One region of the Cohnella algarum genome, then DNA from elsewhere that is predicted to be linked to it. Evidence: riboswitches for the same ligand, from Rfam matches in the RefSeq annotation. Region 1 holds a riboswitch; each other region holds the start of a gene.
What was found. Region 1 has a riboswitch for cyclic di-GMP ahead of JW799_RS14840 (methyl-accepting chemotaxis protein). Riboswitches for the same ligand answer to the same signal wherever they lie in the genome.
Positions count from the first base shown of each region.

Region 2: it holds a riboswitch for cyclic di-GMP, as region 1 does, so the genes downstream of both, JW799_RS12910 (transglutaminase-like domain-containing protein) here and JW799_RS14840 (methyl-accepting chemotaxis protein) in region 1, are expected to answer to the same signal.
Region 3: it holds a riboswitch for cyclic di-GMP, as region 1 does, so the genes downstream of both, JW799_RS15315 (EAL domain-containing protein) here and JW799_RS14840 (methyl-accepting chemotaxis protein) in region 1, are expected to answer to the same signal.

Region 1 is NZ_JAFHKM010000002.1:3,341,140-3,351,777, forward strand. Features, by position in the region: gene JW799_RS14835 (endonuclease) at 1-1,359, shown strand, start outside; cyclic di-GMP riboswitch class I at 1,669-1,750, shown strand; gene JW799_RS14840 (methyl-accepting chemotaxis protein) at 1,971-3,260, shown strand; gene JW799_RS14845 (GAF domain-containing protein) at 3,284-3,721, shown strand; gene JW799_RS14850 (thiamine pyrophosphate-binding protein) at 3,741-5,366, shown strand; gene JW799_RS14855 (hypothetical protein) at 5,434-5,775, shown strand; gene JW799_RS14860 (ketoacyl-ACP synthase III) at 5,810-6,799, shown strand; gene JW799_RS14865 (CYTH domain-containing protein) at 6,981-7,523, shown strand; gene JW799_RS14870 (allantoate amidohydrolase) at 7,675-8,907, shown strand; gene JW799_RS14875 (hypothetical protein) at 8,989-9,174, shown strand; gene JW799_RS14880 (GTP cyclohydrolase II) at 9,396-10,052, shown strand; gene JW799_RS14885 (SDR family NAD(P)-dependent oxidoreductase) at 10,066-10,638, shown strand, end outside.
Region 2 is NZ_JAFHKM010000002.1:2,819,789-2,830,426, reverse strand. Features, by position in the region: gene JW799_RS12920 (glycoside hydrolase family 15 protein) at 1-142, shown strand, start outside; gene JW799_RS12915 (diguanylate cyclase domain-containing protein) at 171-1,745, opposite strand; gene JW799_RS12910 (transglutaminase-like domain-containing protein) at 1,939-2,751, opposite strand; cyclic di-GMP riboswitch class I at 2,765-2,849, opposite strand; cyclic di-GMP riboswitch class I at 2,891-2,974, opposite strand; gene JW799_RS12905 (class D sortase) at 3,028-3,702, opposite strand; gene JW799_RS29625 (LPXTG cell wall anchor domain-containing protein) at 3,780-4,556, opposite strand; gene JW799_RS12895 (alpha/beta hydrolase) at 4,993-5,814, opposite strand; gene purD (phosphoribosylamine--glycine ligase) at 6,140-7,408, opposite strand; gene purH (bifunctional phosphoribosylaminoimidazolecarboxamide formyltransferase/IMP cyclohydrolase) at 7,436-8,983, opposite strand; gene purN (phosphoribosylglycinamide formyltransferase) at 9,165-9,788, opposite strand; gene purM (phosphoribosylformylglycinamidine cyclo-ligase) at 9,788-10,638, opposite strand, start outside.
Region 3 is NZ_JAFHKM010000002.1:3,451,407-3,462,044, forward strand. Features, by position in the region: gene JW799_RS15295 (D-2-hydroxyacid dehydrogenase) at 1-892, opposite strand, end outside; gene JW799_RS15300 (hypothetical protein) at 942-1,106, opposite strand; gene JW799_RS15305 (GGDEF domain-containing protein) at 1,370-2,164, opposite strand; gene JW799_RS15310 (hypothetical protein) at 2,202-2,513, opposite strand; gene JW799_RS15315 (EAL domain-containing protein) at 2,540-3,283, opposite strand; cyclic di-GMP riboswitch class I at 3,311-3,397, opposite strand; gene JW799_RS15320 (tautomerase family protein) at 3,592-3,978, shown strand; gene JW799_RS15325 (HAD family hydrolase) at 4,033-4,686, shown strand; gene JW799_RS15330 (helix-turn-helix transcriptional regulator) at 4,766-5,221, opposite strand; gene JW799_RS30165 (extracellular solute-binding protein) at 5,462-6,037, shown strand; gene JW799_RS15340 (GntR family transcriptional regulator) at 6,296-7,399, shown strand; gene araD (L-ribulose-5-phosphate 4-epimerase) at 7,562-8,269, shown strand; gene JW799_RS15350 (ribulokinase) at 8,266-9,948, shown strand; gene JW799_RS15355 (FAD-dependent oxidoreductase) at 10,024-10,638, opposite strand, start outside.

The DNA of each region.
Region 1 (10,638 bases):
GTCGTGACGACGGAGCCCGGAGCTTTCGGCGGCCAGGCGTTTTATCTGCAAGACGACACGGGCGGCATTTACGTGTTCCAGACGCAGTCCGGTTTTCATCAAGGCGACAAGATCAAAATTACGGCGCCGCTCGTGCTGTACAATACGGAGCTCGAGCTGACGACCCCGGTTTCCATCGAAAAAACGGGGACCGCTCCGCTGCCCGAAGCCGTTCCGGTCGACCGCATCGACGATTCGAACCAGGGGCAGCTGGTCGAACTGCAAAACGTCGAAATCCGCAACATCATTACCGCCAGCCCGTCCGGCTCGTTCGAGTTCGATGCGGTGAAAGGCGAGGTCAGCAACCACGTCCGGGTGGATGTCCGGACCGGACTCAGCCTGAGCGAATTTCCTTACGAGGAAGGGCAAGTCGTCACGGTGAAGGGCGTATCCGCCATCTTCCGGGGCCTTTACCAGCTGAAGCCTCGCGGCCTTGAGGATTTCGCGCTGGCGCAGGCGCCGCTCGGCCAGGTGACGCTGGAGGCGTCGCCGACGCTGCTGCCGGTCGGCGGCACCGCCGAGACGTCGATCGCCGGGTTGTTGACGGACGGAACGCCGGCGGATCTGAGCGCCGCGTCTGTCACGTACGTCAGCGACGGACCGGCGGTCGAAGTGAGTCCGGAAGGACAAATTACCGGCGTTCAGGCGGGAAGCGCGTCGGTAACGGCTCACGTTGTCTATAACGGGCAAACCGTCGTCTCCAATGCGGTAACGTTGACGGTTTTCGAACCGCTCGCGACGGGAGCGCCGGGCAAGCCCGTATTATCCGACAACAACGGCCACGACACCGGTCTTAAGGACGGCAGCTACACCGTGACGATGAATATGTGGTGGGGCAACAACGGCTCGGTCTTCAAACTGTACGAGAACGGAGTCCTGATCAGCGAGCAAAGCTTGGCGGACGCTTCGCCCTCGGCGCAAAAAGCGGCCGTTGACATTGCCGGCAAGCCGAACGGCACGTATGCGTACACATGCGAACTGATCAATGTTTTCGGAACGGCAACGTGCGGAGAACATGTCGTGACCGTTACCGACGCCAATCCGGGCAAGCCGGTGCTGTCCCAAGACAACTGGGACGGGGACGGCAACTACAAGGTGACGATGAACATGTGGTGGGGAACGAACGCCGGCGAATACCGGCTGTATGAAAACGGCACGCTGGTCGATACGCAGGTTCTGAACGCCTCGACGCCGGGCGCGCAAAGCGCCGTAACGAGCCTTGAAGGCAGGGCGCCGGGAACTTACGAGTACCGTGGCGAATTGATCAACGCCGCCGGGACGACGTCCGGCGAAACGATTGTCGTGACCGTAACCAAGTAAAGGTTAGTTCTTCGTTTCGACCGCATCCCCAACATCCGGGCCCGCCCGACTGGCGCGTCCGGTTGTTGCGTTTAGGAGACGGACGGTGACGCGCGACCGGGAGCGAATGAAAACGAGGGAGGAACGAACCGGGGGCGGAAACTATCGGTACGTTGACCGGCAAGGCTTGATTACGCTTACAATAATAGGATAAACGGTACGGTAGAAGATTTTGAAAAAAATTTTGTAAATAAATCTAAATTTCTATCAAATTTACTCGCATTATTCCGATAACTATACATACAGGAAGTTAAAGAAATCATAAAGTGAAGAAGTGAACGGCAAACCTGTCGAAAGGCAGGGACGCAAAGCTACGGGTCTAAGGTTCTGCTATGATCGCCGGGCTGCCAACTTATGGATCTTTTGTGTCTTCATGAGGGCGGCAGGGCTTTCTTTTAGTAGAAAGTCCTTTTTGTTTTTCCCTGAAGAAGACGACTCCTGCAAAACGCGCAGCCGCGGAAAGAAGGTGGTTCGGGGAAGACGAGACCAACGCCCGGAAGACAAGGACTCGGCGCTGCCCTCCGGGCGGGAACGGCAGGAACGCCGAAAACGGATTGCTGGAGGAGAAACGCTTGAACGTTGGGCATTGGAAAAAGGGCACGGTCGGAAAATGGGCGCTGGCCGCGACGGGCTTTATCGCGGTTTTCTCCGTCGCGTTCGGCCTCGCGATCTATTTTACGGCCGCGTCGGTCATGCGAATCGAAATGGACGCAACCTACATAAAAGACTTGAAAACCAGGGTCGCCTGGCTGAGCGTCGGATTCGCCGTTTTATTTTTGCTGCTGGGCAGCTTCTGCGCGTATGCGGCCATTCGCAAGGCGGCCCGCGCCGGCGTCTTCGGCGCTTCCGCAGCGTTAACCGCAGGGGTGCAGGGCGAAAGCGCGGCTCTCGCAACGTCGGAATCAATGCCCTTGGAGAACGGGCAGCTGCGCGAAGTGCTGGCCCGCATCGGCGGGCTGACGAACGAAGTGGCGGCGGCTTCGCAATCGCTGGCGAGCAACACGGAGTTTTGCACGGACATGGTCGTCGGCATTTCGGAGTCGATCCGGCAGATCGCCGGCGGCAGCGAAACGATTGCCGAAAGCTCCCGGGGCAACATGTTCATGCTGGAAGAAGTCAGCAAAGGGATGGAGCACATCGCGGAATCGTCGCAGGGACTGGCGAACGAGATGTCCGAAGTCGCGCAGAAGGCGAGCGGCGGCATGGAGCTGATCGAGCGGACCGTCGCGCAGATGCAGAACATTACCGAAGCGGCGCTGGCCTCCTCGGCGGCGGTCGAGCAGATGGACAGGCGCACCCTGGAAATCGACCGGGTGACGGCGATCATGGGCGAGATTGCCTCCAGGATCAACCTCCTGTCGCTGAACGCGGCGATCGAGGCGGCGCGCGCGGGCGAATTCGGGCGCGGCTTCGCGGTCGTGGCGGACGAGGTCCGCAAGCTCGCGGACCAGTCTTCGAGCTCGACCAAGGAGATCGCCAGGACGGTCGAGCATATCCGCGCCGGCTCGCGGGAGACGCGGGAAGCGATGAGCCGGGTGCTGGACGAGGTCCGGTCCGGTTCGGAGCTCGCGGGCGTCGCGGGGCAATCGTTCCGCGAAATCGCGTCATTGACGGAAAACGTGTCCTTCAAGGTGCAGGAAGTGTCGGGCGTGACGGAGGAAATCAGCGCCAGCGCGGAACAGATCCTGAGCTCGGTGCGCGAGACGGTGTCGATTACCGAAGTGTCGCTTGCGGGAACGAAGGAGATCGCGGTTTGCTCCGACGAGCAGCTCGCCGCGATGGAAGAGTCGCTTCAATCCGCGCGGCAAATGCAGGAGCAGGCCCAGCGGCTGCGGCAGGAGCTGGATTCGCTCGCGGATTGACGAGACGAAGGAGGGAAAAAGCAATGGATTTGGAGCGGCTTGGCGAGCTGTTCGAAGAGCTCGAGCGATTGACCGGCGTGCGGGACATCGCCTGCCACCGGATCGAAGGAGGCCGCCTGCATCCCGTCCTCAAGACGAAAACCGACAAGCTCGGCGTCGAAAAGTGGAAAAGCGTACATGCGGAAAGCCCGGTCTACGTCGAGCGCGACCGGCTGCTTTCCGATCTCGTCCGCGATCCCCGGCCGATTGCCGTGCAGGATGTCAAGAACGATCCGCGGTCGGCGTCGGAGTTTTTCCTATTCGGCATCGACAGCATTTTGATTTTGCCGGTAACGGAGGAAGCGGTCGTCAAAAGCATCGTCCTGGTCGCGTCCATCGGAGAGCTGCATGAATTCACGGGAGAAGAGATCGGTCAGGCGCAGCGGCTGGTAGAAGGATACAGAGAGATATTTCAAGCTTAACGGAGGAGAGTGGGCTCAGATGAAAATCGCGGAAGCCATACTTCGCTATCTGAAAGCAAGCCAAGTCGAGTATCTGTTCGGCATCCCGGCGGGAATTATCGGACCGCTGTACGACTCCCTGATCGATGTCGGCATCGCGCCGATCATCACCAAAAACGAAGCCGGAGCCGCTTATATGGCGGCCCGTTACGCGAGCGTTACCGGCAAGCTTGCGGTATGCGCGGGCGCCGGCGCGGTCGGCGTGAGCAACATGATGAACGGAATCGCCGACGCGAGCCGAGCCAAGGCCCCGATGCTGATTGTCGCGGGCTATATCAACCGCTGGCAGATGGGCAAGGGAGCCATCCAGGAGCTGGACGGCGAGCATATGGTCCAAGCGGTCACGAAGTACAGCGCGACCGTGCTGAACGAAGCCGACGTGCTCGCCGAGCTTGACAAGGCGGTTCGCATTGCGCTCACGCCGCCGTGCGGGCCGGTTTATCTCTCTGTCCCGATCGACGTGCAGCGGGCGGAGGCCGAATGGCCGCTGCCGGAGCCCGCCGATCTTGCCGAGCTGCAGGCGGTAAGGCCCGATCCGGCCGATCTGGAACGGGCGGCCGGGCTGATCGGCCGTTCCGCGGAAGGCCTCATCATGGTCGGCCGCGGGGGCCGGGGCTTCGGCGAGGAAATCATGCGGCTCAGCGAGCGCTTGCAATGGCCGATCATCACGACGCCCGCCGGCAAAGGAGTCGTGCCCGCGGATTTCCCGCTGAACCTGGGCAATTACGGTTTTTCCAGCACGGATGCGGCGTTCGCGCACGTGAATTCTTCTTCCCCTTCCTGCGTGCTTATTTTGGGGACAAGTCTCGGGGAAGCCTCCACCTGCAACTTCAACGAGGCGCTCGTGGCCGGAAGAACGGTGATCCACGTCGACCGCGACCCGAGGGAGCTCGGCAAGGTGTTCAAAACCGATGCGGCGATTCGCGGGGATTTAAAGGAGGTGCTGCCCTACTTCATCGGCAACTGCCGCGGCGCTCGGGCGCCTTATCGCAAGCCGGAGCCGGTCAACGAGCCGTACGCGCAAAATCACACCGGACTTTCGCTCCGCCTTTTTCTCGAGGCGCTGCCCCGCTATATGCCGGCCAATACGCGCTACGCGTGCGATATCGGAGAATTTACGAATTTCGTGCTGAAGTATTTGGAAATTCCGTCGGGCGGCGATTTCGAAATCAATCTGGATTACGGAGCCATGGGGTCGGCGATCGCCGGCGCGGCGGGACTCGCCGCTGCCGAACCGGGCCGTCCGGTGGCGGCGCTGGCGGGAGACGGCTGCTTCTTCATGAACGGCATGGAGATTTTTACCGCCAAGGAGTATCGGCTGCCGGTCGTCTACTTCATCATCAACAACGCCATGCTGTCGTATGTCGAGAGAGGGCAGAAATTCCTGTATAACCGGACGATTCCCGACTACAAGCAGGAGCGGATCTCGATCGCCGACATGATGCGGGCGGCCGGGGTTCGGGCGATGGCGGTGGACAAGCTGGAGGACTTGCGCGGCATTCCGGATTTCGTAAGCGGGCTCGACGGGCCCTGCGTCATCGAAGTCGTGACGGACGGCAGCGAGCCGGCTCCGATTTTGGACAGGCTGAAGGCGCTCGTGAAGTAACGTCGGGCCGCCGGCCTTTTACTTGTTTTAGTTTACGATCATTTACTTCATGCGGAGGGAAAACGTCATGGGAAGCTTTAACATCGAAATGGATCACGCGAACAAAGTGATGAAAGCGGAGGTGGAGGGCACCTTCACGCCGGAGGACGGAATGAAGTCGGTGGAAGCCTATCAACAGAGCATTTCCGCGATTTCCGTTCCGGAGTACGACATCGAGATCGATTGCACAAAGCTTAATGTCAGCGCTCCCGATGCGCTGCCGATTTTGGAGGGCTGCTTCCAAATGTACAAAAGGGACGGCTTTAAAAAGGTGACGCTGCGGCTCGCCAAAAACCCGATCCTGAAAATGCAGCTGTCGCGCATCGCCCGCTCGGTCCAATTGGCCAATTGGGAAATTATCGAGGTTTAAACGACAAATCGAATAGAGAGAAGGAGTGGAGCCGATGGGAGCCGTTCGAATTCGCGAAGTTCGGGTTTATCATCCGTCCAACGAAGTGGACAACGAATATTATATTGAACGCTTCAGGCAAAAAGGAACCGAGGTTGCGGGGCTGCTCCGGGCGCTCGGCCGGAACAAGAGGTTCGTCATCGACAATCCGGCGGAAAACTCGCTGACGATGGCGGTCGAAGCGGCCAAAAGCGCCCTGCAAGGCGCAGGGCTGTCCGCCCGCGATCTGGACCTCATCATCTTCACTTCCCAGACGCCCGAATATTTGCTGCCCAGCAACGCGCTCAAGCTGCACAGCGCGCTGGGGGGAGACCTGAACACGATCTGCTACGACATCAACGCGAATTGCGCAGGCATGCTCGTCGGCGTGGAGCAGGCGAGCCGCTACATGATGGGCAACCCCCGCATCGAGCGCGCGCTGATCGTCGGCGCCGACCACTTTTCCGCGCATACTCCGGAGGAGCCGGTCTATCACTCCAATTTCGCGGATTCGGCAGCCGCCGTCATCCTGGAGGCCGCGGAGGGGACGCGCGGCTTCATCGATTCCGTTTACCAAACCGACACGTCCGTCATCGACAACTCGCTGTTCCCCGCGCGCGGGCTCTCCAATTTGTACCGGGAGGAACTTACGGCCAAAGACGCGCAGGTCAAGTTTACTCCGTTCGACGATTCGGTTTGCGTCGATTCCGCGGTCGATTCGCTGCGGATTTTGCTCGATCGCAACGGCATCGCCAAGGAGGACGTAGGGGGCTATCTGTTCTCGCAATTTTCGCTCGGCAACGTGAAGCTGGTGACGGAGCGGCTCGGCATCGAAGAGGACAAGGTCACCTATATCGGCGACGTGTATGGCTATACGGCCGCCAACAGCCCGTTCGTGGCGCTGTACGAGGCGTTGAAGGCAGGCAGAATCAGCCGGGGCGACTATCTCGTGTTTTGGACGGTAGGCGCGGGCTGGCAAAACGTATCGATGCTGATGCAGTATTGAACCGAGACTTGTGAATGTCGAAGCCCGGGGGCGACCCCGGGCTTTTTGTAATTCCAATCAAGCTGCTGTTTTGGCGGCTTGCAAGGACCTCGCGCTCCTTCGCCGCGAATGCGAAGCCCTTTTCGACCTGTTATAATAGAGCCGATCCATTTCATCGAATTCAAAATAAGGAGTCTGCAACATGTCGCTGGAAATCGAGCGGAAGTTTTTGCTGGCGGAAGCGCCGGACAAGCTGGCCGGGCAAGGCGCGATTCGGGTCCGGTCGAAGCAGCGGATCGAGCAAACCTATTTGGCGCTGGACGAAGCGCAGGAAATTCGGGTTCGCCGGATCACGGATTTGACGACGGGGCAAATCGCGTATACGCATACGTTCAAGAACGGAAACGGCCTGTCCCGGGAAGAAGTGGAATATTCGATTTCCGAAGGCCTTTATTCGCAGCTGATCGCCGCTTTCGGCTTTATTCCTCTGACGAAGACGAGGCTTACGGCCGAGTGGGACGACCGAATCGTCGAAATCGACATTTACGATCAATTGGAGCTTTCCGTCCTGGAGGTCGAATTCGCGACCGAAGAGGAAGCGATCGGCTTTGCGGCGCCGGAATGGTTCGGACCCGACATCAGTTTGGAGAAAAAATACAGCAACAAGACGGTATGGAAAAAGCTTCAGGAAGGGGCAGGCCGGCCGATACCCGAAGCGCCGGGGAAAATGCGCGAAAAACGCTAATCCGGGAAGCAAGGACGGGGGAACGGATAACGTCCGCTTCTTTTTTTTGTCTGAAGAGACAAAGTATCTGCAAAAAGATTGCATTACAATGAAGAAAGTCGGTTGAATCGACGCATGCAGGCGATCCGAATTGCCGGGAGGGAACGACGGAGTGGATGCTGCGCGCCTGGTCAGAACGTTAAATAACCTCAATCGCTTCGGTTATGCGGACGCGGGAATGACCCGTCTGGCCTACTCCCCCGTCGAACGGCAAGCCGTCGCGTATTTTTCCGGGCTTTGCGAGCGGGAAGGGATGACGGTCCGATACGACCCGTGCGGGAATTTGATCGCCCGCAGGGAAGGTCGTCATCCGGAATTGCCGGTCGTGGCCATGGGCTCCCACCTGGACACGGTCGTTCGGGGCGGCCGATACGACGGCGTCCTGGGGGTCGCGGCGGCGCTTGAAGTCGTCCGCAGCCTGAACGATCGCCGCTTGACGACGGATCATCCCGTCGAAATCATCGTGTTCGCCTGCGAGGAGTCCTCCAGGTTCGGCGTGTCCACGATCGGGAGCAAGGCGATGGCCGGCTTGCTGGACAAATCGTCGCTCGCCGTCTTGAAGGATCGGGCCGGGCTTACGCTGGCCGAGGCAATTTCGCAATGCGGGCTCGATTTCGACGGCATCGGGCGATGCGCCCGCGGCAAAGAGGAGATTAAGGCGTTTTTCGAGCTGCATATCGAGCAGGGGCCGATCCTGGAAAATGAAGGAAAGCCGATCGGCATCGTCACCGGAATCGCGGCTCCAACGCGATATGAGGTAACCGTATGGGGACGCGCCTCGCATTCCGGGACGACTCCTATGAACGGCCGCCGGGACGCGTTCCTTGGCGCGGCCGAAATTTCGCTCGGGCTCGAAGCGGCGGCGAAAACGGACGTCGCCTACGGCACCGTGGCGACGGTCGGAGCGTGCGAGGTCAAGCCGGGCGCGATGAACGTCATCCCCGATACGGCGGAGTTGAAGCTCGAAATACGAGGCACGTCCGTCGAATCGAAAAGCAGGGTGTCCGAACGCTTGTTTGAAGTGATCCGAAAGATCGAAAAAACGAGAGGACTCGCAATAACGGTTAAGGAATTGAGCGACGAGCTTCCGACGGCGCTGGACGGCGAAACGACGGAGTCTCTGTGCCGTCTGTGCGAGCGGGAGGGGGTTTCCTATCTGCGGATGACAAGCGGCGCGGGCCACGACGCGATGAACATGGCGCGGCTGTGTCCGACCGGGCTTGTGTTCGTTCCTTCCCATGCGGGCATCAGCCATTGCCGGGACGAATATACCTCGGCGGAGCAGATCGTTTCCGGCGCTTCGTTGCTGGAGCTGGCGGTGCGAAAATGGGCGTGCTCCTCCTGATGAAAAAGAATGGCAAAGGCATCTGAACAATCCTTCAAGGTTGAAGTATAATGATAAATTATAGAACAAGGAGAGAGACGAATGGAAAAAAATGAAAAAGTGAAGGTCCTTTTCAACCTGTTCGAGCTGGTCAACTTTTATTACGAGTCCAGGGACAAGCCGAGCGGCGTCAATTTTTTCGAGGAACTGGACCAATACTGCAAATTGCTTGACATTGACTTTGATGAATTCAAAAAGCAGTTCGGAATCAATACCGGGATCAATTAACCGAACCCGGTTCAGGGCTGCCGATACGAAAACCGAAGGGGCTGTCCCAAAGGTCGAAATTGACCCGAGGGACGCCCCTTTTTGTCTTCTGTCGCGTAAAGTCTACTGGATTTAAAGATATTTTTTTCCATTTATATTTGTGGCTGCCGACAATGACGCCCGGGAAAGCATTCCTTTATGATTGAAATTAGTTAGATTACCTAACGTTAGGAGTGATTTCCATGAAAGGAAGGCCGGAAACGCAAAACTATACGAGCATCCGAAGCGTGACCAAAGGAATTTTGAAGACGGAATACGGCCCGTTCTCCCTGTACTGCTTTTCGATCGCAAACGAATTCGAGAACGGAAGCGCCGCGGAGCATTTGGCGCTGGTGTACGGCGATGAGAAGGAATTGGCGGGACCCGTTCATTACCGCCTGAACTCGGCCTGCATCACGAGCGAAGCCTTTCATTGCATGCGCTGCGATTGCAAATGGCAGCTCGATACCGCGATGGAGCTGATCGCCCGGCAAGGGAAGGGCATTATCACGTACCACGCTTCCCATGAAGGAAGGGGCTTCGGCCTGGCGGCCAAGCTGGAGTCCTATAATTTGATGGACCGGGGGGTCCGCTCGTCGGACGCTTATATTCGAATGGGTTTGGGTTCGGAAGACCGCCGGGACTTTCGGGCGGCGGTGACGATTCTGCGGTATTTCGGCGTAAAGGAGGTCGTAATGCTCGGCAATAACAAGAAGAAAGCGGATGCCCTCAAAAACGCGGGAATCCGGGTGAGCGAAAGATGCTCGCTCATTTATGACGGCAACCTGGAGGAAGTGAAAACTTATTTAAAAGTGAAAGCGAACGACCCCGAGCAGGATCTGTTGAGGGCCGTGCTCTAAGGGAGGAGGGAGTTTGAAGACGATTTTGATTACCGGCGCCAGCGGCGATATCGCCGCGGCTTTAATCTCCTCCCTGAACCCGAGGGAAAACCGAATCATCGGTTTGGACCGGCAGCCTTCCGCCGCCGCCCGGGACATCGAGCTGCATTTATGCGACCTGTCCGATCCGGCGCAGCTTGGCGATTGCCTGAAACGGGCGCGCGAAGAATGGCTTGCCGACGTGGAGGCCGTCGTTCATTTGGCCGGCGTGTATCCGAACCTTCCTCTAGGCTCCTATCCGCCCGAACTGTGGGAAAAGGTGCACGCCGTCAACGTGGATTCGCTGTTCCGGATCGTACAGGCCATCCTGGCTTGCGAAACGACGTCCTTGCGCAATATCGTGATTACCTCGTCTACCGCCGCCAAGTCCGGCAGCCGGGACCCCGCGTACGCATCCTCGAAAGCGGCGCTGCTCGGATTGGCCAAAAGCTTCAGCGTGTCGTTGGCAGAGCGAAGGATAAGAGTGAACACGGTGCTTCCGGGAATTATCGAGACGTCCATGTCCGACGTTCAATCGCCCGAAAGAAAACAGTTCCATATCCAGCGA
Region 2 (10,638 bases), 520 kb from region 1:
AGCCAGCGGAGCTCCGGCATGGATCGTCCCCCTCACCTGGTCGCACGCCATGTTCGTTCTGGCGGTCGACAAGCTCGCCGCCGCCGGCGAGCTTGCGGAGGTCGGCGAGACGTCCAGGGCGGGATATCCGGCCGACGCCTGAATCAAGCCGCGCGCCGCCCGCTTCCGGGTCAGACGTCCAACGAGGCTTCCGGAAACGGCGGCGTGCGGTCGCTTTTGTACATTTGAAAGCCGTTTTTGCCCTTCTTCTTGACGTCATACATGGCGGCGTCGGCATGGTCCATCAACTGCCCGGCGGTGTCCCCGTCCTGCGGAAAAACGGCGATGCCGATGCTGGCCGAAGCCTGTACGCCGTATACGATCCCCTCGGGAATCCGATGCATAGCCTGGACGATCCGGTCGGCCAGGTCCGCCATTTCCTCCCCCAGCCGCTCTCCCCGGCAGATTACGGCGAATTCGTCCCCGCCTATGCGGGCGAGCATGGCCTGGCTTCCGCTCAGGCAGCCCTGGATCCGTTCCGTCGCCTGTCTCAGAAAAAGATCGCCTTGCGTATGGCCGAACGCGTCGTTTATTTTTTTGAACCCGTCCATATCGACGATCATGACGCCGAACGGCTTGCCCGTTTCCCGGCTCGATCGAATTTCCTCTTCCAACGTTTTGTTGAACATTCTCCGGTTCGGCAGCTTCGTCAGCTCGTCGTGATAGGCCAGGTAACGAATCTGCTCGACCGCCCGTTTTTCGCTCGTAATATCCTTGATGACGATAAAGCTTCGCACCTCCTCCCCGTCCAGTTCGACCCGAACGGGAATTCGCGTCACCTGAAGCTCGCGCCGCTGTCCTTTGGCGTCGAGAAACGGCATCTCGCAAGGACGCTGTTCGGGAGCGCGCAACGAAAGCAAAAACAGCTTTTTCGTTTTCCGCCGGACTTCCGGCGGCACGCGGTCAAGCACGGAGGAAAGCGGCTTGCCTCGCAATTGCCGGCTTTCCATGCCCGTGATGGAAGCGGCCGAAGCGTTCAATCCGACGATTTTATACTGGCTGTCGATCAGAACGATTCCGTCCCGGCTGTTCTCGTACAACGATTTATAGGCATTTTCTCCGGCGTCTGCCGTTTTCGAATCTCGCGTTCTTTGCAGCACGTACATGCCCAGCAGCGAAAGCAGCCACACCAGAACCAATGCCGCCATGAAATGGCTGACGTTCAGCGCGGCGGGCACCATCATATAACCTAAAATGGCTGCGGCGATCGCCCCTTTGGCAAGCCTGGGAAAAATGCAGCTGACCCCTGCGATGGCGACGACGGCCGTAATCGCGACGATCGCGATGAGATTGGGATCGTAGACCTCCATAAGCCAAGGGGCGGCCAAGCCGTTGTAATGCATCGACGACAACCCTGCGGCCAGCAGCGTCGTCCCCGCCATGCATTGGCGCAGGTTCAGGCTTTTTTCGTCCATGATCCAGCTGGCCATCAGCACGGCCGTGACGACGGCGATCAGCGCCACCAGAACCGAAGTTAAAGCGAAAAGAAACGGAAACGTCCGGGAAACGTCGATCATTTCCGAGAAAAAATCCGTCCCGATGCCGAAAACGACGGTCACCGCCGCCTGAACCGCGGCGAGCCGCCCTTTTTCCCCTTTCGAAAGCCCGATCTTGCCCGCGAAGCTCAGGCAGGCATATAAATTCACGGCTGCGAGCGCGTAGACGATCATTACCGTTACGATTGAATTTCCTCCAAAAGCAAACATATCCTTACCTCTTTCGTTTCGTTGCCTGAAATTTCGGGACGAACGACCCATTGCCGGCCCCGAATATCGCTCATTCAAGTATAGCCGTTTGAACTGTACAGAAACTGAACGCTCGATTTCGATCTGAAAAAAAGCCCCGAAAACCGCGCTGCGGCTCGGAGCTTCCTGGGCTTTTTTTGCAAATTCCAAGGCTTTAGTACACCTTGTCCGTCGTATAGAGAGCGGCATCCTTGATCATTTGGAAATCTTGCTTGCCGGCTTTGAGTCCGGCGTCGACCGTCGTATCGATCGTCACCCATTGGCCGTCCAGAAACACTTGATTCCAGGCATGGTACTCGGTTACGTACGTCGTTTTGCCCGTCACCAGCTTCGTCGGGATATCGAGCGCGCGCAGCATGCCGGCCGTCAAGGCGGCGTAGCCGTAGCAGATATCCTTGTTGCTGGCGAACGTGCGGTCGATTTGCGGCAGGTAATCCGGCGTGGCTGCGGCCGCGAGCTCTTTGTCGTACTTGACGTTGTCGATTACGTATCGGTAAACGGCGGCCACCTTTTCGGCGTCCGTCTTTTTGTTCTGCGTCAGTTCCTTCGCCTTTTGAACGGCGATGCTGTTCGGCGTCCAATCGATGTTCTGTACCTGGTTCAAATAAACGGCCGTGCCGTCCTGCAAAGCGAGCGTCAGCGTTGCCTTGTCCACGACTTTGTACTGATTGCCGCTGACGTTTTCCAGAATCGTCACCGTGTAGTCGCCGTTGCCCAACTGCAGAGGGAACCATTCGACAGGCTTGTCCGCTCTGAGCGTATAGGTATATTTTCCGGTGTCCTTGACGATCATGGCCTTCGTTTTGACGTCGGCTTTGACTGCATAGCGCACGCCGACCGCCCCGGTATCCAGCTTTGTCGTGTCCAGCCATTCCGCGCCGGTTTCGTTGGCGGCGTAGGCTGCGGCGCCAAACAACATGGTAAACAATATAACGATCGCGGCGGTCGCGAACGCGAGCTTGCGCATTCGTAAAACTCCCTTCGGCGGCCAGGCTGCCATCTCGCTAGGAGGAAGGCCCTATGGCTTTGCGTCCCTGCCTTTCGACAGGTATGCCATTATCGGTAAAGTTTTCAGAGGCTTCGAAAAAACAAAAAAAGCCATGTCGTTCGGCAACTGGCTGCCATCTCGCTCGGAGGAAGGCCCTGTAGCTTTGCGTCCCTGCCTTTCGACAGGTTTGCCGTTATCGTGATAAGCTTTTACATAAAAATTATACCATTATTTGTCGAAATAGAAAAGCAGTTTTTAATCCGCCGTCGCGGCGGAATCGGTTATTTTGGCGTGAACGATCAGACGATGCGTGGGGTTGACGAGCGGATCGCACGTAATGAGCGTCAAAATGCGGTCCGTTCCGTTCGGCTCCAGCACGGAAAGCTCCGTCGGCTCCACGATTTTGATTTCGTAAACCGTGTAGCTGTAGCTGCCCTCGCTTGTCTTGACGTCGATCTTGTCGCCGATTTCCACTTCGTCGAGCCGGTTGAACAAGCGGCCCTTCGTTCTGGCTCTATGCGCGGCGACGGCGGCATTGCCGACCTCTCCCAGCGCGGCCGTCTCTGTCATGTGCGCCGCGGCGTGCTTCATGTTCTGCTTGGTGGCCCCTTCGAGCACCGGCAGCTTGACGTCGATTTTGTCGATCGTCAGGATGGCGAGCGGCCGTTCGTCCTCCGCGTACGCGGCAAACGGGTCGGGCTCCTCCGGTTCTTCTTCCTGCGCGCTTTGTTCCAATAGCGCGTTCACTTTCGCCAAGCCGTTCTTTAGCGTAGATACGGAAGACGACAGCCGATCGTCGGCTTCGGCCAGCTCCCGCTCCGCGGCAGCCAGCAACTGCGCCTGCTTCCGGTCCTGAACCCACTCGTTCAGATGCGGGTAGCAGATCAGAAAAACGCCCGCCAGGATGAAAAGCAAGTACAGCTTTTTCATGTCGTTATCCCTCCTGGGCCGTGGAGAAGCGTGAATGCAGCGACGCATTCAGGCCGGACAGGCCCGCGTTCATACGGTCAGTTTACGCGTTTTTTGCGCAGCAGGCAAACGCCGAAAACGGCAAGCGCCGATCCGAACAGGTAAAACGGAAGCGGACCGGACTCGCCGGTCTGCGGCAGCGTGCCAAGCGGCGCCTCGTCCTCTTCGATCGTCTTCGCGGCATCAACGCCGTGATCGACGGTTCCGAGCGGCACTTCCTCCTCGGCCACCTCGATCACTTCGCCCGTTTCGTCCGAGCCGGCGACATACGACGCCGCTTCCGGCAGTTCCGGAATGACGTCCGGCTTCGCCGCCATTTCGACGGTTCCAAGCGGTACTTCCTCCTCGGCCACCTCGATCACTTCGCCCGTTTCGTCCGAGCCGGCGACATAAGACGCCGCTTCCGGCAGCTCCGGAATGACGTCCGGCTTCGCCTCCGTTTCGACGGTTCCGAGCGGCACTTCCTCCTCGGCGATCTCGATCACTTCGCCCGTTTCGTCCGAGCCGGCGACATACGACGCCGCTTCCGGCAGCTCCGGAATGACGTCCGGCTTGGCCTTCGTTTCGACGGTTCCGAGCGGCACTTCCTCCTCGGCGATCTCGACCACTTCGCCCGTTTTGTCCGAGTCGGCGACATACAACGCCGCTTCCGGCAGCTCCGGAATGACGTCCGGCTTGGCCGACTCAGAGGCCGCGCCGAGCGGCGGTGCCGAAGCGGCCGATGCCGCCCCCACGTCCGAGAAAGCTCCATAGGCAACGACAAGCAACACGGCCAACAAGCGCAAATTGACCATCGTTTTCAAAAATCTTTTCACAGCTGCCTCCCGATTCATTGATTTCGTCCATCTATCTTTTTCTCCGCACATGTTGCTAACGAACAGCACCATAACAGAGTAGCAGGAGGATCTGTACAAAAACTGTACTAAACGACATGTCAGATCGGCCCGGTCCGACAAAAGACCAGTGGCTTAAGCATCAATTTTCGATAAAAATACGCCGGTATGGGGAAAACGTCTGCTTGATCGTCAGCGCGCGGCGGTGGGGTGAGATGAGTAAATTTGACCCAACCGGAAGCGGCTGTACGCGGACGGCGGGCCTAGATGGGTCGCCACGACTCAACTGGGACGACGGCGTGCGCGGCGGTGGGGTGAGATGAGTAAATTTGACCCAACTGGAATCGGCTTTAAGCCACGCGGAGAGGGCAAGAAAGCCCTCAACCGCTGCCGCGCGGACTCGAAGGCTTCGTTCGGCCTATATGCTCCAATGGTGCCACTCCTGCTGCCGCTGGTCGTAGCCGCCGAGCCAATCCGAGGTGGCGCGGATCAGCTCTTTTTTATGCTCGCCGCTCGAATAGGTGTGATCCGCCTGAAAAATGACGACTTTGTCGCAGCGTCCTTCTCCCCGAAGCCAAAACGTCTTTTCCATCAAAAACGTATAATCGACCGGTATGACGTCGTCTCCCGTTCCGTGCACGAGCAGCACGTCCCCGGTGAACTTCTGCGTTTCCTGGAACGGCTGATGCTTCATCAGCGCGTCGAAAAAATCCGGCTTCAGCGTGTAGCCGAGATAGTCCGCCGAACCTCGGGTGACCGCTTCTTCGTATATTTTGCGTCCGACGATGCGCGTAATGTCGTTGAACGGATACCCGACCGCCGACCAGAGCACGAGCGATTTCACCCGCTTTTCCCTCACGGCGGTCAGCAGCGCGACCGCTCCGCCCAAGCTGTGACCGAGCAGCGTCACGCGCAAAGGATCGACGATATCGAGCGACAGACCGTAGTTCAGCACCGTGCGGGTTTGCTCGATCATCGAGTCGAGCCCATGCTCCCCGTAAACGCCGTCGCTCTCCCCGCAGCCCGCGAAATCGAACCGGATAACCAGATTCCCTTGCTCCGCGAACTGCCGGGCCGCCAGCACGAACAATCGGTCCACGCCGATCCGGCTTCCGACAAAACCGTGGTTGATAATAATCAGGGGAAGCTTCCGGCCCTCCCGCTTGGCATCCGGATTCGGATAATGGATCGTCGCGGCGAGGTTCAAGCGGTCGTGTCGTATCGTAAACGGTCTTTCCATGGTCGGATCTCCTTTATTCCTCTAATTCCGATTAATATACTATGTATTAAAAATCTTACCATCATCGCTTTCCTCTGTCAAACGGACGCCGGAACATTCTACCCCAAACGGGGCATTCTAAACCGAGAAGTCATCCCGAGGGAGGTCGCTTTCATGGAAGCGTTCGTCGCTTGGCTTTCGCAGCATGCGGTTGCCGCCATGCTGGCCATCGGAGTCGTTTACGCGGTCGCCTACGTTTACTCCAAGCGCCGGGAATTGTTCCGAAAAAAATAAAGCAAGCCGCCCGCAAAAGTCCCGTCGGACCTTCAGGCGGCTTTTTCATGCTTTACTTGCTTCGGACCAGCGCCTTCGCGGCGATATCCGTCCGGTTGAACTTGCCCTCGAACGAGATTTTGTCCGCGGCTTCGTACGCCTTGCCGCGCGCGTCGGCGATATCCTTGCCGAGCCCGACGACGCCGAGCACGCGGCCTCCCGCCGTGACGACGTTTCCGTCCCGCTCCGCCGTCCCCGCGTGAAACACGAGCGCATCCCCCGCATCGTCCAGTCCATGAATCGGCAAGCCCTTCGGATAGGAGCCCGGATAGCCTCCGGAAGCCAGCACGACGCACACCGCGGCTTCGTCGCTCCAGGAAATATCGAGGTCATGCAGGCGTCCGTTGATCGAGGCGAGGAAAATATCGACAAGATCGGTGTTCAGCCGCGGCAGGACGACCTGGGTCTCCGGGTCGCCGAACCGGGCGTTGAATTCGATCGTTTTCGGCCCGTCCTTCGTGATCATCAGCCCGGCGAACAGCACGCCGCGGAACGGACGCCCTTCGGCCGCCATCGCGCGGGCCGTCGGCTTGACGATCGTCTCGATTGCCTCGTCGATGATCGCCTGCGGAATATGCGGCAGCGGCGAATACGTGCCCATCCCGCCGGTGTTTGGGCCTTTGTCGCCGTCGAAGACCGGCTTGTGGTCTTGGGCCGCCGGCATCGGACGAACCGTTTCCCCGTCGACGAACGACAAAATCGACATCTCCTGGCCTTCGAGGTACTCCTCGATGACCACCTTGTCGCCGGCCGCGCCGAACGACTTGTCCACCATCGTTTCCCGCAGCGCCCGCTCGGCCTCTTCCGCCGTGAAGCAGACGGTAACGCCCTTGCCCGCCGCGAGGCCGTCCGCCTTGATGACGATCGGCGCCGGCTGGCTCCGGAGATAGGCAAGCGCCGGCTCGTATTCCGTGAACGTCTCGTATTTGGCCGTCGGAATGCCGTATTTGCGCAAAAGGTTTTTCATGAAAATTTTGCTGCCTTCGATTTCGGCGGCGTTTTTGCGCGGTCCGTATACGGGTACCTTCGCCGCTTCGAACGCGTCCACGATGCCCGCGGCAAGCGGATCGTCCGGACCGACGACGACGAGATCGACCGCGTTGTCCAACGCGAATTGAACGAGACGGTCGAATTCAAGCTCCCCGATGTCGACGTTTTCGGCAAGACTGCCGATTCCGGCATTCCCCGGAGCGCAGAAAATGTGCTTGACCTTTTCGCTGCGCCGAAGCGCCCAGACGATGGCGTGTTCCCGTCCGCCGCGTCCGATGACAAGTATACGCATGTGTACAGGCTCCCCCTCAGATCTTGCTCAGTGCTTGAAATGACGCACGCCGGTCATGACCATGGCGATGTTGTGCGCGTTCGCGACCTTGATCGACTCCTCGTCCTTGATCGAGCCGCCCGGCTGAATGACGGCCGTAATGCCGGCTTTCGCCGCCAACTCCAGCGTATCGCCCATCGGGAAAAACGCATCTGAAGCGAGCACCGCTCCGCGGGCTTTCTCTCCGGCCTGCTCGATGGCGATTTTGGCCGCGCCGACGCGGTTCATCTGACCGGCGCCCACGCCGACCGTCATGCTGTCCGCCGCCAGCAAAATCGCGTTCGACTTGACATGCTTGACGACCTTCCAGCCGAACAGCAGCTGCTTCAGCTCTTCCGCGGTCGGAGCGCGGTCGGTGACGACTTTAAGATCCGCTTCCGTCAGGCTGTGCACGTCGCTCTGCTGCACGAGCATGCCGCCTTCGACGCTGCTGATCAGCCATTCGGGTCTCCGTTCGGATGCCGACGAGATTTCGCCGAGGCGCAGCAGGCGGATATTTTTTTTGCGCTGCAAAATTTCGAGCGCTTCCGGCGTAAAGTCGGGAGCGAGCACGATTTCGAGGAAAATTTCGCTCAGGCGTCCGGCCGTTTCCGCGCCGATCGTGCGGTTGGCCGCCACGATGCCCCCGAAAATCGAGGTCGGATCCGCTTCGTACGCCTTGCGGTACGCCTCGTCGATGTCGGCGCCGATGCCGACGCCGCAAGGATTCATATGCTTCACCGCCACGACGGCGGGCTCGTCGAATTCCTTGACGATCGCCAGCGCCGCGTTCGCGTCGTTGATGTTGTTATACGACAGCTCCTTGCCGTGCAGCTGCTCGGCCGTCGCGATGCTTCCCGCGGCGGAAATCGGCTTCTTGTAAAAAGCCGCTTGCTGGTGCGGGTTTTCCCCGTAGCGCAGCTCCTGGACTTTTTCGTAGGTGACCGTCAGGCGCTCCGGCAGCGGCTCGTCCAATACTTTGGCGAAGTAGTCGGAAATAAGGGCGTCGTAGGCCGCGGTGTGGCGGAATACTTTCGCCGCCAGCTTTTTGCGCGTGGCCAGCTCCGTATCGCCGCCCGCCCGCACTTCTTCGAGCACCTGCGCGTAATCGCCCGCATCGACGACGACGGTGACGAACGCATGGTTTTTCGCCGCGGAACGAAGCATCGTCGGACCGCCGATGTCGATGTTTTCGATCGCGTCCTCGTACGTCACGTCCGGTTTTTCGATGGTGGCCTGGAACGGATACAGGTTCACGATGACGAGATCGATGTAATCGAGCCCCAGCTTCTCCATCGTTTCGCGGTGCTCGGCGTTGTCGCGGATCGCGAGAAGCCCGCCGTGCACCGCGGGGTGCAGCGTCTTGACGCGGCCGTCCAGCACCTCGGGAAAGCCCGTCACGTCCGAGATGCCGATGACCGGCACGTTTTCTTTTTCCAGCAGCGTCTTCGTGCCGCCCGTCGAAATGATTTCCACGCCGAGCTGCGACAATTCGCGGCAAAACTTCACGATGCCCGTCTTGTCCGATACGCTGACCAGCGCTCTTCTGATCGCCATGATTTCACTCCTAATCTTTAGCTTCGCCGCTGCCGCGGCTTCGTTTCATTCCGCCGTCTGACCCCGCCGGGGGTCGCTTAAACGCAAAAGAGGGCGCTATGCACCGCCCGGGACGGGGATTCGCGAAATAACGGTCCGTTGCGGCCGTTATTCATCTTTTTGCTTCCGAACAAGACCTTCCTCAAGCCTGCCGGACGATCGATACCTTACGGCCGTCCAGCGTCACGCGGCCTTCCGCAATCCAGCGCACGACCCGGGGCAGAAGCTCGTGCTCGACCGCATGGATGCGTGCCGTCAACGTTTCCTCCGTGTCGTCGTCCGCCACCTCTACCGCCCGCTGCGCGATGATCGGCCCGGAATCCATGCCGCCGTCGACGTAATGCACGGTCGCGCCGGCCAGCTTCACCCCGTACTCGAGCGCCTGGCGCACCGCGCGAACGCCCGGAAAAGCGGGCAAAAGCGCGGGATGAATATTGATCATCCGCCCGTAATAGGGCTTGACCAGCACGTCCGTAATCAGCCGCATGTAGCCGGCCAGCACGATCAGGCCGACGTCTTCGCTGACGAGCCGTTCGACGATTTCCCGTTCGTACGCTTCGCGCGAAGCGTACTCCTTCGGCCGGAACAGCAGCGTCGGCACGCCGAGCGCCTCGGCCCGGCGGACGACGCCCGCTTCCGGCTTGTCGCAGACGAGCAGCGCGAGCTCGGCCGGGATGCCGCCGTCCGCGATCGCTTCGGCCAGCGCCTGAAAGTTGCTGCCGCCGCCCGAAGCGAATACGGCGATTCGCAGGGGAGAACTCGCCATTACAGCTCCGCGCCTCCGAACGTGACGACGCGGTTGCCGGCCGTCACCTTGCCGATGACGTAGGCGCTCTCGCCGCATTCGCCGGCCAGCTTGACGGCGGCCTCGGCCTGCTCGCCCGGCACGATGAACACCATGCCGATGCCGTTGTTGAACGTCGTGAACATGTCCCGGTCGCTGATCGCGCCGTCGCGCTGCATCAGGCCGAAAATCGGCTGCACCGGCCAGGAGCCGCGCTCGATATCGACGTTCACGCCTTCCGGCAGCACGCGCGGAATGTTCTCGATAAAGCCGCCGCCCGTAATGTGCGCCATGCCTTTGATCTGCACGCTCTCCAGCAGGCGGAGAACGCTTTTCACGTAGATGCGGGTCGGCTCGATGAGCGTTTCCCCGAGCGTTTTGCCTTCCAGCTCCGGCAGCTTGTCGGAGAGGGAGTATCCCATCCGCTCAAGCAAAAGCTTGCGGACGAGCGAATACCCGTTCGAGTGGACGCCGCTCGAAGCGAGGCCGACGACCGCGTCCCCGGGCGCGATCTTCGAGCCGTCGATCGCCTTCGGCTTGTCGACGATGCCTACCGTAAACCCGGCGATGTCGTACTCGCCGTCCTGATACATGCCCGGCATCTCGGCCGTTTCGCCGCCGATCAGCGCGCAGCCCGCCTGCACGCAGCCTTCGGCCACGCCCTTGACGATCGCCTCGATTTTCTCGGGCACCAGCTTGCCGCAGGCGAGATAATCGAGGAAAAACAGCGGCTCCGCTCCCGTGACGACGACGTCGTTGACGCACATGGCGACCGCGTCGATGCCGATCGTGTCGTGCTTGTCCAGGTCGAACGCCAGCTTCAGCTTCGTGC
Region 3 (10,638 bases), 110 kb from region 1:
GCAAGTTGTCGGCGAACAGCTCCGCCAGCCGGTCCTTGTACCGTTCCGACAAACCGCCCATGTGCGGAGTTATGATGACGTTGTCCATGCTCCACAGCGGATGGTCGTCAGGCAGCGGTTCCTTTTCGAACACGTCCAGGCCGGCGCCGGCGATCCGGCCCTCGGCGAGCGCCTCCGTCAAGGCGGCGGTGTCGACGGCCGACCCCCGGCCGACGTTGATGAAACAGGCGGTCGGCTTCATGCGGGCGAAACGCCCGGCGTCGAACAGGCGGACGGTCCGCTCCGTATGCGGGAGGATGTTGACGACATAATCGCTTTCGGCGAGCAGGTCATCCAGCCCTTCCGGTCCGGACATGCGATCGAAATAAGGGGCCGGCCGGCCCGAGCGCCGGAGCCCGAGCACGCGCATGCCGAACGCCTGCGCGATTCGCGCCGTCTCTTCGCCGATCGCGCCCGCGCCGACGATGCCGAGCGTTTTGCCGCGCAGCTCGCCGTAAGCGCCCAGCGGCTCCCATTTCCGCTCGGCCTGCTTCCGAACGGCCAGATGCAGCTTGCGCCCGAACGCCAGCATCATCGCGAACGCCGTTTCCGCCATCGGGACGGGATGAACGCCGCTGGCGTCCGTCACGACGGCGCCTTTTTGCTCAAGCGCCTTCAACGGCAAATAATCGACCCCGGCCGATCCCGCCTGCACCCAGCGCAGCTTGGCATCCGGCCGAAGCAGGTCCGCTTCCGCCTCTTTCGCCCAGCCGCAAATCACTTCCGCTTCCCGAAAGATTCCGGGATCGAGCTCTTTCGCTTTGCCGAAAACGACGTTCCAGCCCGGGACGGCGCTTCGGATTCGTTCCTCCTGCTCCGGCGTAAAGCCGGACAAGCCGACGAGCGTACGCATACGCGATCTTCCCTTCTGTACTAGATGAAAGAGCAAGGGGCGCTCCCGTTTATTTCCTGCTTTTTACATGCGAAAAAATGAGCAGCCACATGATGCAGCCCAGCAAAATAGGGGTTCCGCTTTCCTGCAAATCCATGCCGTCAGGGCTCAATCCGATTCCCGTGAAAAAACCGAGCGCCAGGCAAATGAGCACTTCCAGAAGCTTGGCAAGCATAACGTTCTCCTTTTCGGGCAAAAGTCATGCTTGCATCATAGACAAGTTCGCGGCCGATTGCAACCGGCTTGAAAGGCGGGGGGAAGCAGCGCGGGGCGGGAAGTATCGGAACGGACGGTCAGCAAAGGAAGGACAACAGAGAAGCCGACAGAGAAGCCAGCAGAGAAGCCGACAGAGAAGCCAGTAGAGAAGCCGACAGAGAGGCGAGCGGGCGCTTTGCAAAACAGCGGCGCACAAAAGCGACGGCAGCGGACGAATGAAAATCAGACTTTGCCCGTCTTCCGCTCGGTGGACATCAGGCTGGCCCGCAGGACGAGTTCCCGAAACGTCAGCTTGCCGAGATCCGGTTCCGCGCCGGCGTCCAGCCATCCGACCGAAGCCGATACGTGCGCCGGACCGACGGAGAAGCCGTCCGCCAGCGTCCCGACGGCATCTCGAATGAAGGAAGGAGGACGTTTGCTAAGCACCGCGAATTCGTCTCCCGCATACCGGCATAGACAATCTTCTTCGCCGAAGACGGATTTCAGTTTCCCCGCGAAGCCGCAAATAAGGTCATCCCCGACCGGATGCCCGAACCGCTTGTTGACGACGCCGAAATCGTTCAAATCGATGAACAAAAAATGAAACGGCTGGCCGCGCGCGATCAGATCCAACGCAATCGCCTCGAGATAATCGGATCTGAACAGTCCGGTCATCGGATCGGTCAGCTCCGCAATCCGGGAAGCAAGCGTCTCCCGGGTGACGATCCCGGACGGGGATCCGTCCTTCGAACGGACGAGCAGCCGCTCAATGCCGTTCTCCGCCATCAAGTTCAGAGCGTCCCAAACGAAGGCGTCCTCGACGGTTCCGATCGGATCGGCAGTCATCGCGTCGGCAACGATCCGGTTCGGATGCGTCGTTCGCACGTCGCGCGACGTCAGGATGCCCGTGACCGTTCCCGCATCGACGACGAGGAGGGAGCCGATGCGAAACCTCTCCATCAGTTCGGAGGCATGGAGCACGCTTCGACCGGACGACACGCTATGAATCGTGCGAGTCATCACTTCGCCGACCTTCATCGGATGTCGACCTCCCGTTGCACGGATACCTCCACCTTCAGCTCCGAGCGAAGCACCATCGTTTCGTTGATGAGCCCTCGGCTTCCTGAACGATGACGTCCATCAGTACGCTCTCGTCCAGCATTTGCAGAAGGGAGGTGCGGATGAGGACAGCCTCGATCTTCGGATGGTCGGTCCGGACCACGGAGAACTGGTCGGGGCTAAGCGCCTCGGCCATTCTGCGCACGGCTTCCGGACCGATCGGGGCGCGCCTGCCGATAATAAGCAAATCCTGCATGGGCGGCATTTCAAACTCGGAAATTTTTAATGACAGCATCGCTTTTCTCGAATAGTTCTTTCGGTCTTCCAATATCTACGACTCCCTTTTCCGAAGATTTAAGGGACGCCCGTTGAGTAGAGGTCCGCCAGCCGCTTCGGCTTGGACAACAGAAATCCCTGTCCCAACGCGACGCCCAACTGCTGCGCCTGCATCAGGTCTTCCGTTTCTTCAATCCCCTCCAAGATAAGCAGCGTGTTGTCCTTGCAATATTCCGCAAACAACTTCAACATTTTGCGTTTTTCCGCGTCGACCTGCAGATCCCTGCCGAAAAACCGGTCCAGCTTGATCATGTCGGGGGCGATTTCGATAATTTTCCTGAGCGTCGTCGCTCCTTCCCCCACATCGTCGAATGCGACAAGAAATCCGGATTCGCGGAGCCAACGCAAGTTGCCGATAAAGTTCGCGTCATCCCAGCTCTCCGCTTCCGTCACCGTCTCGTTGATTTCGAATACGATCCGGTCTGCCAGAACCAGATAATCCCGCAAAGCCTTTTCGATAAAATGCGGGAACGTCTCGTCCGCGAGCGAGGACGGAAAGACGTTAAGAAACAGGTACTCGCCGGACTCCTTCCGCTTCTTGTCGGCAAAGAAAGCGGCGATAGCGCTGTATACGGACAGCGTATCCAGCTCGAACAGCTTGTTTTGCTCCGCGGCCGCTTTGAAAAGCAGGTCCGGCGAGCGAACGGCGTCGCAACGGATGAGCGCCTCATAACCGAGCACGGACCGGTCGGCAAGATGCAGCACCGGCTGAAAAAGGTGATAAAAATCTTGCTGCGTAATGAGATTTTCCATCGTAGTCATGAGTTTTCCTTTCTGATGATCGACAATTTCGGTAACCCGGCTGCCTTAGATTCTGGATCCTTAGGCCCATGGGCTTTGCGCCCCTTTTTTTCAAAAGGTTTGCGATTTTCGGTTTGAACGCACCAGTCGAAAGGACCAAGTTGTCACCCTTTTTACCTATAAAGATAATGTTTCGCCATAAATCGACTAAATTCCTACGGAACATGCGTTCGATTTTCGGGGCGGCTTCTTTTGTTTGCCGGGGAAATCATGATACGATAGAGGCGGATACGGAGTTTCAGAAGGAGACAGAGAGAGGTGAGCAGCCAATGGCTCAGGTAAAAGTATACGGTATTCGCGAACGGCTTGGAGCGGTAAGGGAAACGCTGTCGGACATTATCCATATGTGTCTGACGGAAGCGTGGGGAATTCCCGAACAAAAAAGATTTCAACGCTTCATCGGGTTGGACAAGGCGGATTTCATTTTTCCCGCCGACCGTTCCGAGCATTACACGATTGTAGAGATTATGATGTTCGAAGGTCGTTCGGAGGAAGCGAAAAAAAACCTGATCCGGCTGCTGTACGAAGGAGCGGGAGCGTGCGGGCTTACCGAGAACGATCTGGAAATCGTCCTCATCGAGATGCCCAGAGGCAATTGGGGCATTCGCGGAAAATCCGGAGACGAGCTCGCGCTTTCGTACGCGGTCGATATTTGAACCGGCCGCCATCGCCGCCGCAAGCCATGCTGGAGAAGAAAGGAAGAGAAGCGATTGATCAAGGCAGTCGTGTTCGATTTTGACGGAACGATATTGGATACCGAGTCGGTGGCGTACGACGCGTTTTGCGACATCTTCTCGGACCACGGCCAGAAGCTGGAGCTCGAACGCTGGGCGCTGGGAATCGGCACGTGGGGCGCCTACGACCCTTACGAGGATTTGGAGCGGCTTTGCGGCCGACCGATCGACCGCCCGGCCGTTGAACGTCTGTTCAACGAACGGTTCGCCGCCAAGTCCAAAGAAGTCGAGCTTCGGCCGGGCGTCATCGCGACGCTGGAAGAAGCGAAGCGGCGGGATTTGCGCATCGGTCTTGCGACGAGCTCTTACCGCCGCTCGGTCGAACCGCATCTGAGGGAGCACGGGCTGCTCGCTTATTTCGATGCGATCCATACGGCGGACGAGGTGGAAAAAGTCAAGCCCGACCCGGCGCTGTACAAGCTTGCGCTCGCATCGCTAGGCGTCCGCGGAAACGAAGCGGTCGCGATCGAAGATTCCGTCAACGGGCTGAGGGCGGCGAAGGCCGCCGGCATGTACGGCATCGCCGTGCCGAACCCGCTGACGGAAGGAATGGACTTTTCCGAAGCCGATCTGAAAATCGCTTCGCTTGCCGAGCAGCCGCTGTCCGATTGGATCGGCCGGTTCGGCTGAAGCCGCGCGGCCAAGGCCGGCAGGCGCGCGCGGACGGGCGGGCGGACGCGGGCGGGGCGGGAACCGCGCCCGCCCGCCGTCAACCTTTGCGGTATTGGCCGGGCGAGATTCCTTCCAGCTTTTTGAACACTTTGCTGAAATATTTCTCGTCGGCATAGCCGACCATGTTCGCGACCTCGGCAATCCGCAAGCGGGGATTGAGCAGCAGCCGCTTCGCTTTGCCGATCCGGACCCGCCCGAGAAAATCGGACAGATTCTCCCCGAACTCCTGTTTGAATTTCCGCGAAATGTATTCCCGGCTCATGTAAAAATGGCCGGCGATCTCCTGCAGCGTCAACTCCCGGTTATAATTCGACTCGATGTATTTGGCGATTTCGCGCATCGCGTTTTTCTCTTTCGGCCGCTCGACGCCGCAAGTCGAAGAAAGAGAAAGCAGCCAATCGCCGAGCTGGCGCTCCCATGCCGGCAAGGACAGGCAGCCGGCGGCGTCGAACGGGGCGGGAAACGGAGCCGCGGCTTCCTCCTCGGCCGGCATCGTCCCGGGAACGCCCGGTTCGCTCGCCGGTCCGGCTCCCGGCAACTCGAGACAGGTTTCGCTGCCGAAGCGCCGCGCGAGCGGAACAGTAGGAAGCCCCGGCTCCTTCCGGCAAAACGGCCGTTTGCCCGATGCCGAAGTCGAACCGGCTCCCTAGCACGAGCTGCAGTCCCTCGTTCATGTTTACGAGCGTCTCGCGCAGCTTGTCCGGCCGGCTCGGTTTCGTTCAAAGGAAACGAAGTGTTCGAAAAATGGATCCGCTACGTCGATCTCGTGTTCAAGTACAGCCAGAAGGACAAGCTGACGACGGATTACGCGACGCAGGTCGCCAATTTCGCGTCCGGCAAGGCGGCGATGATTCAGCAGGGCAACTGGATTCAAGGCGACATCGACAAGGTGGCGCAACTGAACCTAGGCATGATGCCGATTCCGATCGACGACGGCGGCAAGGAGCGCATTTACACCGGTCCGGCGAATTTCTGGATCGTCAACGGCAAGTCCGAGCATCCGGAAGAAGCGAAAGCGTTCCTGAACTGGCTCGTCTCCTCCGAAACCGGCAAAACATATTTGGTTCGGGATTTCAAGTTCATCCCCGCGCTCGTCACGATTCCGGCGACGGAGGCCGACATCGGCCAGCTCGGCGCGGCGGTATCGCAGCAGGCCAAGGAAGCGGGCGGCTGGCATTGGGGGCGCTATCCGGACGGCGTCATCCAGGGCTGGGGAGCCGCGATGCAGGAATACCAGGGAGGCCGGATCGACAAGGATCAGCTGTTCGACAAGCTCGATCAGGCCGTGAAGGAAATCGTGCGGAAATAGGCGGCAACCGATCGACCGCCGAAGTCTCAACCGGCGGGGCGCCAAAGGCCGGAACGTTAATCGACCAAGCATCGACCGCCGGGGCCTCGCCCGGCGGTTGTTATCGTTCCTTTCTTGCAATGGCCCCGGGCCGGCTGACGCTGCAGGGCGCCGTCCGGACGCCCCGGGAGAGAATTCGGTGCGTGCGAGCGCAATCCTGTACGTACAAGTTTCAAGTTATGCTATAATGGAAGAAAAAGCTTTTCGAGGTGAATCGGTTTGAATTCGCAGTCTCCGAAATATATGCGGCTCAAAGAAGAGATCGTTTCCTGGATTGCCGGCGGGCGCTACCGTCCCGGAGACAAGCTGCCTTCGGAGAACGAGCTGTCCGAGCAGTTCGGGCTCAGCCGCCAAACGGTTCGCCAATCGATCGGGGAGCTTGTGCAGGAAGGCTGGCTGTCCCGCGAGCAAGGGAAAGGAACGTTCGTCGCCCGGCTGTCCGGAGAACGGAGAAACGCGGGCGCGAACCGGACGGTCGGCCTGATTACGACTTACATTTCGGATTATATCTTTCCGTCGATCGTCCGAGGGGTGGAAAGCGCCTTGAAGGATCGGGGCTACCGGCTGCTGCTGTCCAGCACGGACAACCGGAAGGACCGCGAGCGGGAAAGCCTGGAAATGATGCTCGGGCAAGGGGTGTGCGGGCTGATCGTCGAGCCGACGCGAAGCGCGGAGGGCAATCCGAATTTCGACGCCTACATGGCGCTCGAATATCACGGCATTCCTTTGCTGATGATCAACGAAAGCTATCCCGACCTCGATTTCCCTTGCGTCAAGCTCGACGACGAAGCGGGAGGAAGGCTTGCGACCGAGCATTTGCTGGAGCTCGGGCATCGCCGGGTGGCGGGATTTTTCAAAACGGACGATCTGCAGGGAAGCCGCCGGCTGAAGGGCTTTTTGCAGGCGCACCGCGAGCGCAGGCTGGCGGTCGAGCCCGGCATGCTCGTCCGTTACGAGACCGAGCGGAAGGAGGAGCGGCCGCAAGCGGCGCTGCGCGAGCTGCTGGCGATGCCGAACCGGCCGACGGCCATCGTTTGCTACAACGATCAGCTGGCCGTGGCGCTGCTCGACGCGGTGCGGGAAGCCGGCTTGCGCGTCCCCGAAGATTTGTCGATCGTCGGATTCGACGATTCGTTTTTGGCGACGGCGACGGAAATCAAGCTGACGACGGTGGCGCACCCGAAGGCGGAAATGGGGAAGACGGCGGCAGGCATGCTCATCTCGATGCTCGAAGGCGAATCGCCGCCCGGGGGAGCGGCGAACGTTTTTCCGCCCCGTCTCGTCGTCCGGCAGTCGACGGCCGCCGTTCCGGCCGAAACGTGACCGAAGCCGTTTTGGCTTTCCCTCTCGACACACATGTACGTACAAGTGTATAATGAAGGCATCAACCATAGGAGCACTTATCGTACAACTTTAACAGTCGGACGGAGATGGCCGGAGAAAGGCTCCGGCAAAGGCTCCGTCGGCCGGAAAGGGTGAAACCGCTTGCTGGAACCGTTGAAAGAAAGCGTTTGCAAAGCGAACAAGGCGCTGCCGGGGTACGGGCTTGTCACGTTTACATGGGGCAATGTCAGCGGCTTCGACCGCGACAGCGGCCTGATGGTCATCAAGCCGAGCGGGGTGGCTTACGAGGATCTGACGCCGGAGCAAATGGTCGTCGTCGATCCGGACGGCAACGTCGTGGAGGGCAATCTCCGCCCGTCCTCGGATACGCCGACGCACCTGGTGCTGTATCGAGAGTTTCCGGGGATCGGAGGCATCGTGCACACCCATTCGTCCTGGGCGACGATCTGGTCGCAGGCGGGCCAGGGCATTCCGGCGCTCGGGACGACGCACGGCGATTATTTTCACGGGACGATTCCCTGCACCCGGCCGATGACGGCGGAAGAAATCAAGGGCGAGTACGAGCGCGAGACGGGCAACGTCATCGTCGAGACGTTCCGGGGCCTCGATCCGAAAGCGGTTCCCGGCGTGCTCGTGTACAGCCACGCGCCGTTCGCGTGGGGCAAACATCCGATGGACGCGCTGCGCAACGCCGTCGTGCTGGAGGAAGTGGCCAAGATGGCCTACCATACCCGGCAGTTGAACGGCGGCATTCCCTCGATGCAGCAGGAGCTGCTCGACAAGCACTATTTGCGCAAGCACGGGGCGTCCGCTTATTACGGGCAGCCGGGCAAGGAGGACGGACGATGAGCAAAAAATACGCGATAGGCGTCGATTACGGGACGCAGTCGGGACGCGCGGTGCTGGTGGATTTGAGCAACGGCCATGAGGTGGCCGACCATGTGACGCCGTATCCGCACGGCGTCATCGACGAAAAGCTGCCGGGAACGGGCAAGGCGCTCGGGCACGACTGGGCGCTGCAGCATCCGGACGATTATATGGAAGTGCTGCGGCAATCGGTTCCGGCCGTGCTGCGGCAATCCGGCGTCGCGGCGGACGACGTGATCGGCCTCGGCATCGATTTTACGGCGTGCACGATGCTGCCGATCGACGAGGCGGGCGTGCCGCTGTGTCTGAAGCCCGAGTGGCAAGACAATCCCCACGGCTGGGTCAAGCTGTGGAAGCACCATGCGGCGCAGGACGAGGCGGACCGGCTGAACGCGATCGCGGCGGAGCGCGGGGAAAAGTTTCTGCCCCGGTACGGCGGCAAAATTTCGTCCGAGTGGATGATTGCGAAAGTTTGGCAGATTTTGAACGAGGCGCCCGCCGTTTACGAAGCGGCCGACCGGTTCGCGGAAGCGACCGACTGGGTAATCTCGCAGCTGACCGGGAAGTTCGTTCGCAACAGCTGCACCGCCGGATACAAGTCGATCTGGCATAAGCGGGACGGCTACCCGAGCCGCGAGTTTTTCAAGGCGCTCGACCCGCGGCTCGAGCTGTTGACGGAAACGAAGCTGCGCGGGGAAATCGTGCCGCTCGGCACGAAGGCGGGCGAAATTACGCCGGCGATGGCGGAGCTGACGGGACTCAGGGCGGGAACGGCGGTCGCCGTCGGCAACGTCGACGCGCATGCCGCCGTGCCGGGGGTCGGCGTCACGGACGAAGGCAAGCTGGTGATGGCGATGGGGACGTCGATCTGCCATATGCTGCTCGGCACGAAGGAAGTCGAAGTGGAAGGCATGTGCGGCGTCGTCGAGGACGGCATCATCCCGGGGTATATGGGCTACGAAGCCGGACAGTCCGCGGTGGGCGATATTTTCGAATGGTTCGTCGAGGAAGCGGTGCCGGCGTACGTGAAGGAAGCGGCGGACAAGGAAGGCGTCGGCGTGCATCAATGGCTGACGGAACGGGCGGCCGCTTACAAGCCGGGCCAATCGGGCCTTGTGGCGCTCGACTGGTGGAACGGCAACCGGTCGGTGCTGGTCGACACAAACCTGACGGGCGTCATGGTCGGCTATACGCTGCTGACGAAGCCGGAGGAGGTTTACCGCGCGCTGCTGGAGGCGACGGCATACGGAACGCGGGCGATCATCGACGCGTTCCACGGGAGCGGCGTGCCGGTGCGCGAGGTGTACGCGTGCGGCGGCCTGCCGCAGAAAAACCGCCTCCTGATGCAAATTTACGCGGACGTGACGAACCGCGAGATCAAGATCGCGGACTCGAAGCAGACGCCGGCGGTCGGGGCGGCGATGTTCGGCGCGGTGGCGGCCGGCAGCGCGAAGGGCGGCTACGACAGCATCGTGGACGCGGCGAAAGCGATGGCGCGGGTACGGGAAGAGACGTTCAAGCCGATTCCGGAGAACGTCGCGGTGTACGAGCGGCTGTATCGGGAATACCGCAAGCTGCACGACTATTTCGGCCGCGGGGAAAACGACGTGATGAAGCGGCTGAAGGCGCTGAAGGACGAGGTTACGCCGTCGGCGCATTAAAAGCCTGCGCCGGGACAACTCGCGGCGCAAGCAATAAGGCGGGACGAAGCGGGCAATCGGCTCGCTTCGTCCTTTTTATCGATCCAACCGCACGGCGCGGGCGGCGGCGGAACCGCCCTTCCTTCCGAGCACGGAATCGAGGATGATCCGCGAAGCGATGGCGCTGTATACGGTGCCGTTTCCGCCGTATCCGAGCGCGCAGTAGCGGCCCGGGCGCAGCGGATCCTCGCCCAGCCAGGGCAGGCCGTCCTCGGATTCCCCGAACGTGCCGCACCACTCGTAGGCGACCGCGAGCTCCTTCTCCCAACCGGGAAACAGCCGTTTCAGCTCGGCCAGCAAGCGCCGGGATCGCTGCCCGAGCTCGCTTTTCGTCATAACCGGCCTGCGAATCGGCTCGTCCAGTCCGCCGGCGATAATCCGATTGTCCGGCGTCGTTCGAATGTACAAATAAGGCCGCGCCGTCTCCCACAGCAGATAGCGCCCGTGCCAGCCGGCGAGGGAAGGCAGCGGCTCGGTCGCGATGACGTAGGATCGGGTCAGCTTCGCTTTGACCCACTCGTTGCCGGCTTCTTCGGGAGTATACCCGACCGCGTAGATCAGATGCTCCGTCTCGATCGTGCCCGAGCCCGTTTCGACGACGAACTTTCCTTTCTCCCCGGCAACGGACAGCATCGGCGTATGCTCGTGAAT